One region of the Bradyrhizobium sp. 2S1 genome, then DNA from elsewhere that is predicted to be linked to it. Evidence: riboswitches for the same ligand, from Rfam matches in the RefSeq annotation. Region 1 holds a riboswitch; each other region holds the start of a gene.
What was found. A riboswitch is a leader RNA that binds a small molecule or an ion and turns the genes downstream of it on or off. The one in region 1 is predicted to bind cobalamin.
Positions count from the first base shown of each region.

Region 2: it holds a riboswitch for cobalamin, as region 1 does, so the genes downstream of both, metE (5-methyltetrahydropteroyltriglutamate--homocysteine S-methyltransferase) here and HAP54_RS16050 (ribonucleoside-diphosphate reductase subunit alpha) in region 1, are expected to answer to the same signal.
Region 3: it holds a riboswitch for cobalamin, as region 1 does, so the genes downstream of both, HAP54_RS06560 (TonB-dependent receptor) here and HAP54_RS16050 (ribonucleoside-diphosphate reductase subunit alpha) in region 1, are expected to answer to the same signal.
Region 4: it holds a riboswitch for cobalamin, as region 1 does, so the genes downstream of both, HAP54_RS10040 (hypothetical protein) here and HAP54_RS16050 (ribonucleoside-diphosphate reductase subunit alpha) in region 1, are expected to answer to the same signal.

Region 1 covers NZ_CP147717.1:3,399,797-3,401,992, reverse strand. The annotation lists gene HAP54_RS16055 (hypothetical protein) at 91-294, shown strand; cobalamin riboswitch at 548-762, shown strand; gene HAP54_RS16050 (ribonucleoside-diphosphate reductase subunit alpha) at 972-2,196, shown strand, end outside.
Region 2 covers NZ_CP147717.1:117,465-119,660, forward strand. The annotation lists cobalamin riboswitch at 779-978, shown strand; partial or broken gene metE (5-methyltetrahydropteroyltriglutamate--homocysteine S-methyltransferase) at 1,082-2,196, shown strand, end outside.
Region 3 covers NZ_CP147717.1:1,354,668-1,356,863, forward strand. The annotation lists gene HAP54_RS06560 (TonB-dependent receptor) at 1-1,012, opposite strand, end outside; gene HAP54_RS06565 (hypothetical protein) at 984-1,457, shown strand; cobalamin riboswitch at 1,452-1,647, opposite strand; partial or broken gene HAP54_RS06570 (CobW family GTP-binding protein) at 1,876-2,196, opposite strand, start outside.
Region 4 covers NZ_CP147717.1:2,098,283-2,100,478, reverse strand. The annotation lists partial or broken gene HAP54_RS10045 (TonB-dependent receptor) at 1-730, opposite strand, end outside; gene HAP54_RS10040 (hypothetical protein) at 737-1,048, opposite strand; cobalamin riboswitch at 1,158-1,355, opposite strand; gene HAP54_RS10035 (FecCD family ABC transporter permease) at 1,468-2,196, shown strand, end outside.

The DNA.
Region 1 (2,196 bases):
CTGTGCCGGCAAGGTCATTACTGCGATCGGAGCTCTGGTAAATCATGGCGCCAAAACACTTGGCCACGTCAGCAAGCGCGACGGCGACTGTTGCGCGTTGAAGGCTCAGTGGTACCACAAGCATTTGTGGAGCTATCGTGCTCGATCTGGCGCGCGCGGCAAGCCACCGAGATCGCACGATCATGGCAGGGACGCACCTCACGCCAGTTCCACAAGAAGAGCAACACCTTGCTGGCGCAGCTCGATCGCATTCTCGACCGCTTTGAATTGCAAGCCAAACGTTGCGCGTCATGAGATTATCCCTCGCCAGCATCGCCCAGAACCTTCGCCGAACGGATTCCTATCCAACGCGGGCTCGCATAGGCACCCGTCATCGCGACGGAGCATCGAAATCAAAATGCTGCCACTCTTTTCACGGAATGGGCCGAAGCAGGGGGGGGGGCATTTGCTCGAACAGAGCGTTGCGGGCCCGGACCCGGAGCGGACGTGGCGTCCTGCGTCTCGACTCCCCTGGCACAAGCCTTGACGAATCTCGACGCGCGGCGTCTGTATGTAGATCTGCCACGGTCTTCCATTCTGCATCTAGTAGGATGGAAGCTAAGAGGGAACCCGGTGCGCCGGTAACGGCTATTCCGGGGCTGCCCCCCGCAACTGTAAGCGGCGAGCGGTTGTCATAATGGTCACTGGCCGCGACAGCACCGGGAAGGCCGACAGCCGCAGCGACCCGCGAGCCAGGAGACCTGCCGCGACAGAATAGAACGTCCTCGGGCGGGGTGCCCCGTGCGTCGCTTGCAGCCTGGGACGTTTGACCCGTCTCCTCGCAAGTCGTGCGCGTGGCTTCACCCCCTAACATCGCGGGGTTGCCGATGTCGCCGTCTTACGATTTCAATCAGCATGGTCATCTAATTGAGTGGCCGAGTGTGCGGCCGTGGCCGGCGCGGCCAAAGTCTGCCGCGCCTCAGCGGTGTGTTGTGCCGCCGCCGTCATCGGCTCCGCTGCCGCGGCCTCTCGCGCCATTGCCAAAGCCGTCCGATCTCACGCTCGATCGATCGCGCGACGGCCTGCTGACCGCGTTCGGCAAGCTAACGCTGACCGATCGCTATCTGCTCGTCGGCGAAAGCATCCAGGACATGTTCGCGCGGGTGTCCTGTGCCTTCGCGGACGATGTTGCGCACGCCCAACGTCTCTATGACGCGATGTCTCGGCTGTGGTTCATGCCAGCCACGCCGGTGCTGTCCAATGGCGGCACCACGCGCGGCCTGCCAATCTCGTGCTTCCTTAACTCGGTGTCGGACTCGCTCGAAGGAATCGTTGGCACCTGGGACGAAAACGTGTGGCTTGCCTCCAACGGGGGCGGTATCGGCACGTACTGGGGCAATGTTCGCTCGATCGGAGAGAAGGTGAAGGGCGGCGTCAGCTCAGGCGTCATCCCGTTCATCCACGTCATGGACGGCCTGACGCTGGCGATCAGCCAGGGCTCGTTGCGGCGCGGCTCGGCGGCGGTCTATCTCGATATCCAGCATCCCGAGATCGAGGAGTTTCTCGAGATCCGCAAGGCGTCCGGCGACTTCAACCGCAAGAGCCTCAACCTGCATCACGGCATCAACCTCACCGACGAGTTCATGCGTGCCGTGGGCGCCGGCACCGCGTTCGCTCTGCGCAGCCCGAAGACGAACGAGGTCGTCCGCGAGATCGACGCGCGACAGCTATGGCAACGCATTCTTGAGAACCGGTTGCAGACAGGCGAGCCTTATCTCTTGTTCATCGACACCGTGAATCGCGCGCTTCCCAAGCACCAGCGCGAGCTCGGTCTCAAGGTCTCGACCTCCAACCTGTGCAGCGAGATTACGCTCCCGACCGGCATCGACCATCGCGGCGAGGAGCGCACCGCGGTGTGCTGTCTGTCATCGCTCAACCTCGAGACCTGGGACCAATGGAATGAGGAACCCGGCTTCATCGAGGACGTCATGCGCTTCCTTGACAACGTGCTCACCCACTTCATCACGACGGCGCCGGAGGGTATGAAGCGGGCCCGCTACGCCGCCCTGCGCGAGCGCTCCGTCGGACTTGGCGTGATGGGCTTCCACTCGTTCCTCCAGGCGAATGGCATTCCAATGGAGAGTGGCTTGGCGAAATCATTCAATCTAAAGATGTTTCGGAAGATCCGGGGTGATGCCGACGCGGCATCCGTCGCCC
Region 2 (2,196 bases), 3.3 Mb from region 1:
CACTCAAGGGCCCACAACGATACGAAACCGCCCATCAGCGCCGGGCGTTTAGAACAGACGCCGCCGAAGTGCACGCTTTAAGCAGGCGGGCGAGATGATAGCATTCACTGGCATGCGCGATCGCTCGTGTCGGCCGGCGCATATCGTGCTCTTCAATCGACCGGAAGATGCGGCTTCGACGCAAGTCCTGTCCTCCGCAAGCAGGTAGAGGCGCTGAGCCGTGCTAGCCTCGGCTTGAGCCGATCAATAGTTTCGAGAGAATCTGTCGAGCGGCGTTACTCAAGAGCGGTCTTACCATCAATCCGAACAAGCCGACCGCCGAGACGGCAACAGCAAAGACACCGAGGGCACTCCAAACAGCCATTTTCATTGCGAGCCGGTCTCCTTGGTTTGGTTGATATGCTTGCCTGGGCAGTATCGCCAAAAAGTGTCCGAGTGACGCCTACCAGAAATGGCTGGCATCACAGAAACACCTCGCGCCGCGTATGCTATCTTATTCGGTGGATCGTTGATTGCTTGGAGAAGGCAGCGCAGCGCGCCGTGCTTGATGAACCGGGGCCAGCTTGCATGAAAGCCGTCTGTTCGACCAAGTGGTCCTCGGCGCAAAGGCGGCGTATTCGGATTTGTCGCTGCCCACGCGGAGGGACTTTCGGGATGTCATCCGATGTCCGTGATTGCAGAGCGACTTCTGCATCGAGGATGAACGGTGGGCATGCCGCTAGGCACATTAGCAGATCGCAACATGAATTCGCGAGGTTGACGGAACATCCCTTTTGCCGATAATTGAAGGTGTCGAGGTTCTCCGGTCTCATTAGGCCGGAGCTAAGAGGGAAGCCGGTGTCAATGCCGGCGCTGTCCCCGCAACTGTGAGCGGCGAGCCGCTGTCCAACGAAGTCACTGAAGCCTGACGGTTTCGGGAAGGCCGGACAGCAGCGCTGAGCCGCGAGCCAGGAGACCTGCCCCGACACTATCTTCGTCCACGGGCGGGGTGTCCCGGTGGTGCGCCAAGCAGCGGTCGCTCGCGCGACTTCTTCTGCCTGCGTCCGCCATGGCCTTTGCCCCCCAATATGGGGTTAACGCTATGTCTCTTCTCTCTCTTCCGGTTGCCACACTCGGAACGCCACGCATCGGTCCAAGGCGAGAGCTCAAGGTTGCGCTCGAAAGTTACTGGGCCGGAAAAATCGCCGAACAGCAGTTGCTCGAGGATGCAGCTGGCCTACGTGCCGCAAATTGGGCTCGCCAGAGGTCTCTCGGTATCACCGTGATCCCATCGAACGATTTCTCGCTGTACGACCAGGTGCTCGACACCAGTGTCATGGTTGGTGCCATCCCAGAAGTCTACGAGACGAATGCCGGATCCATTTCGCTCAAGACATACTTCGCCATGGCACGCGGGTCACAATGCGACGGTCAGGATGGGAGTTGCGGTCACCCGTCGCGTGGATATGGCGCACCCGCGCAGGAGATGACCAAATGGTTCGACACCAACTACCATTACATGGTCCCGGAATTTCACCCGGGGCAGACTTTCAGACTATCCTCTCGCAAACCAATCGAGGAGTACGAGGAAGCCAAGGCCCTTGGCTTTCAGACGCGCCCTGTCCTGATCGGGCCGGTTACATTCTTGAAGCTTGGCAAGAGTGCCGATCGTGCGTTCCAGCCACTGTCACTGCTGGATGACCTGATACCGGTCTATATTGAGCTTTTGAAGGAATTGGCCAAACGCGGGGCAAATTGGGTTCAATTCGACGAACCTTGGCTAGTCCTTGATCTGGATGAGAGTTCGCGAAACTCCTTGGTACATGCTTATGGCCGGCTCGCAAAGGAAGGGCCGGCCATCAAGATCATGGTTGCAAGCTATTTCGGTGGCCTCTGCGACAATCTGGACGCTGCCCTGCGCCTGCCTGTTGCCGGGCTTCACGTCGATCTGGTTCGCGCGCCAGAGTTATTGAGCCAGATCATTGCGAGCGGCCGAAGTGACCTCGTCATGTCGCTCGGCGTCATAGACGGTCGGAATGTTTGGCGATCGAATTTGTCGGCGCTCCGCCAGCGACTGGACCCCGCGATTGCGAAGCTTGGTAAGGACCGCGTACAGATCGCCCCATCCTGCTCGCTGCTTCATGTGCCGGTCGATGTTGAACTCGAGACCGGGCTCGCCTCCGACGTCAAGAGCTGGCTTGCTTTCTCGGTTCAGAA
Region 3 (2,196 bases), 2.0 Mb from region 1:
CGAAGACGTAGGGGTTGACTGACGACGCGCCGCCAAACGGCGAGTTATTGGTGTGGGTGAAGTCGATGTGGTTAACGTCGAATCCTGCGACGAAGCGGCTCTCGAGGCCGAGGATGTGGCCGCTGAAGGTCGCGTCCATCCGGTTGCCGGCCTGCTTCTGGTCGTGGAAGATCTCGATATAGTTGCCGCGATCGATCAAGTTGGTCTTCGGATTCCAGGTATAGCTCTCGATGTCGCGCCAGTGCCGCTCGCTGGTCAGGTAATACAGCGTATTGTTGATCTTGATGCCGTCGGCGACGTCCCACTCGGTCTTGAACTGGGTCCAGCTGTCCTGATAGCGGATCGTGCTATCTGACGCGTTGTAATTCTTGAAGCGCAGCGCGTCCTGGATCGCGCCGTTGATCAGCGGCGTGCCGAAATAGCGCGACGGGCTGCGGTCGCCATAATCCTCGGAGAGCGTGAAGGCGAAATTTTCGGACGCCTGCACCCGCACCGCGGCGGAGACCACCGCGTTCGAGGTCTTGTCGCGATCGACCCAGCCGTCCGACATGTTGCCGGTGGCATTGATGCGGTAGGATACATTGGGATTGATCGGACCGGTGCTGTCGACCGAGAGCCGCCGCGTCATGTTGCTGTCGAGCGAGACCTCGGCTTCGTTGTAGGGCGTGCCCAGCGGCTTTTTCGGAATCACGTTGATGACGCCGCCGATTGCGCCTTCGCCGTACAGCACCGAGGCCGGGCCGCGCAGCACCTCGATACGTTGCGCCGACCAGGTATCGTACGGGAACGTCAGGGTTCCCGAGCCGATGTAGAAGCGCGTGCCGTCATACAGCGTCATCACCGAATTGCTGCCGGCGAAGCCGCGGGTGCTGAACGACAGGCCGCCATTGCCGGGAGCGGGCGTTGCGGTGAATCCGGCTGCGTCCTGGGTGACGGCGTCGGTGACATTATGCTGGCCGCGTTCGGCGATGGTCTGCGACGTGATGATCTCGACGCTGGCGGGCGTCTGCAACGGCGTTAGATTCAGACGGCTGCCGGTGCTCCCCGGCTTGGTGGCGTTGAGCGTCGGCGATGCCGACCCCGAAGCGCCAGACGCCGCGGCGCGCGGCGTGTTGCCGGTTGCCGCGGCCAGTGCGGGTCTGGAGCGTGGCCGCGACGACGACGCCGAGTTGCTGCTTCGCGCCGCGGGCTTGGGCTTTGCTGATGCCGAGGGCGAGACCTCGATCGGATCGAGCCTGGCTGGTGGCGGTGTTTGTGCTCCACCTTCAGCCGGCAGCAGCAGCGATGACAAGGAGCAAACGAGGCCGAGGCGCCAGCGGCGCGCAACGGGAGAAGACGGAGACATGAAAGGACTCGCGGTAACGTGGCACGTCACCGCGAACGCGGACTGGCGCATTGCCCAAAAGGCAGTGCTCCGATCGCACCAGGACGCCCCCGCCCGATGTGCTCGCGTGTGACCACGACTGACGGCAGGTCTCCTGGCTCACGGGTCGTCGCCTGTCGACGCCTTCCCGGACCGAATGGCCCAGTGGCAAATTGACGAAAGGCTCGCCGTTTACAGTTGCGGGGACAGCTGCGGCATTGGGGTTACCCTCGCACCGCATTCCCTTTTGATCCCCGAAGGGAACCGTCGGCAAAAACGATAGGTGGTGCGGGATGGGCTGTCAATTCGATGTGATGGTCACGCGCATGCTTTGCGGGACGGTGCTGCAGCGATGACACAGCCACATCTACGACTGACGCGGAGAGTTAACACGTCATCCTGAGGAGCGCGGCACGCGCGTCTCGAAGGATGCACGGCCCGGCTCGTGGCCGTCGATCCTTCGAGACGCCGCTTCGCGGCTCCTCAGGATGACGGGGAAACGTAAGTTCGCATCACTCGGCTTCGACACATCCCTGCATCACCTCATCGATCTCCGCCCACGAGAGCGCACCCATCTCGGCGATGAACACGATCCGCGTGCGCGGCACGCCAGGCGACGGCACGCCGCCGCAGCCAAGGTCGCGCGTCCGCCGGCGAGTTGAAACACCGTCAGCCGCCCCGGCTGCTCCACCGTCTCGAACAATCCCTTCGATCGCGCGAGCTTCGGCGCCAGCCTGCCGATCGCCTGCTGCAAGCGCGGCAACCGCACCGGCCGCTTGGACGTCCAGCTCAGGGTTTCGAACCGGTCGGACGTGGGCCGTCGCGGCATGGTC
Region 4 (2,196 bases), 1.3 Mb from region 1:
AGCCGGCGGTGACGCTCGCGGTCTGCTGGTTGGCATAGTCGAACGGCGTACTGCTGCCCCGGCGGTCGGTTTGCAGCTCGTTCACCCCGATCGACGGATCGACCAGCCGCCCGCCGGGCAGGCCGAGCTTCTGGTCGCTGCCCGTGACGGTCAGGAAAGCGGTGAGGTCGGGCGTGGTGTAGTTGACGCTGCCGACCGCGTTGCGCTGGTCGAGCGCATTGTTGACGCGGTAGCCGTCGGACTTGATGCCGTTGCCGTAGAACGAGGTGGACCACGGTCCCGCATTGAGCGCCGCGGAGACGGCGGCCATGCGGGTGTTGAACGAGCCAAATCCCGCCTCGGCTCTCATCGTCGTCGGCGGACCGCCGACGCCGGTCTTGGTGATGATGTTGACGACGCCGCCCACCGCATTGTCGCCGTAGAGCACGGCGCCGCTGTTGCCGCGCGTGATCTCGATGCGCGCGATCGAATCGAGCGGGATCGTGGTGAGGTCGAAGCCGGCCTTGTCGACGTCGTTGAGCCGGCGGCCATTGAGCAGGAACAGCGTGTTGTCGGTGGCGAATGCCCCGAAGCCGCGCAGGTCGACCGCGGTCTTGGCGCCGTTCGGCCCGCCATAGAGCGTTTGCAGCTGCACGCCCGGCACCTGCGCGAGGATTTCCGGCAACGACTGCACCGGCGAATGCGCGATGTCGTCGGCGGTGATCACGGCCGAGGACGATCCGACAATGCCGGCGAACTAGCGACCGCCGCTGGTGCCGCCCGTTCCGGTGGCCGTGCCTGTCCCTGTGGTGCCCGATCCGCTTCCGCCGCCTACATTGGTGCTCTCTGCGGTGCCCGGCGCCGGACGGCGCGGTGCCGGCGCTTCGTCCGCAGCCGGCTTGGCGCGCGTGACGTTCTGGTCGCCCGGCTTGGTGACTTCGATCGCTGGTAGCTGATCGGGAGCAGGCGCCTGCTGCGCCCGCGCGGCGGAGACAATAAATACAGGCGCGAGCATCGTCGTCGCGAGCAGCAGCGTGCGCCGCCAATGGTGGAATGGGTAGGACAACATAAGCGAGACCTCGGTAACGTCAGTGGCACGTCACCGCGAACCAGTCTCACCATCGTGCTAACAGCCTCAGGTGAAGCTCATGCCTGTACTCCCCGACCGGCATCTTCGCGTGTGACCACGGCTGACGGCAGGTCTCCTGGCTCGCGGGTCGTTACCCTTCGTCGCCTTCCCAGGACCGAGATTCCCAGTGGCCTGTGACGAAGGATTCACCGCATACAGTTGCGGGGGCAGCCGCGGCCTTGGGGAAGTTTCCCCGCACCGCATTCCCTTTTCATCTCATGAAAGAACCGTCATGTTCATCTAGGGTTCGGCCGGGCAGCAAAGTCAATCCGGCGGAAGTCGGGCGGCGGTCAGACGGCCACGGTTTTTATCGAGTGTCGCTTGTCTGCCACGGCGATCGCTGTAAGAGCATGGATCCAATGAGCGTGCAGGATTTTGCCTTGGCGGCCGAGGTCGCCGCGCGGCGCCGATGGGGCGCCACCGCGGCGCTGCTCGCGCTTGTGGTCCTGCTGTGCGTGATCTCGCTCGGCATCGGGCCGGTGCGGCTGTCGCCGCTCGCGGTGATCGAGGCGCTGTTCGGCGGCGGCAGCGACGTGGCGCAGGTGATCGTGCGCGAGATTCGCCTGCCGCGCACCATTCTCGCGTTCGCGATCGGCGGCATTCTCGGGCTGTCAGGCGCGGCGCTGCAGGGCCTGCTGCGCAATCCGCTGGCCTCGCCGTCGCTGTTCGGCGCGCCGCAGTCGGCGGCGTTCGGCGCGGTGCTGGTGATCGCGCTCGGCCTGGCCGATGTGCGCTCCTACGCGTTGCCGGTGGTCGCGATCATCGCCGCGTTCGGCTCGGTGTTCGCGCTGCTCGCGGTCGCCGGCCGCAATGCCGGGCTGCTGATCCTGATCCTCGCGGGGCTCGCGATCTCGAGCTTTGCCGGTGCTGCGACGGCGCTGGTGATGAACCTCTCCAGCAATCCCTTCGTGGTGCTGGAGATCGCGTTCTGGCTGCTCGGCTCGCTAGAGGACCGCAGCTTTCAGCATGTGGCGCTGGCGCTGCCCTTCATCATCGCGGGTGCCGCCATCCTGCTGAGCCAGGCGAACGCGTTCCGCGCTCTGACGCTCGGCGAGGAGGCCGCGCAGAGCCTCGGCGTCGATGTCGGG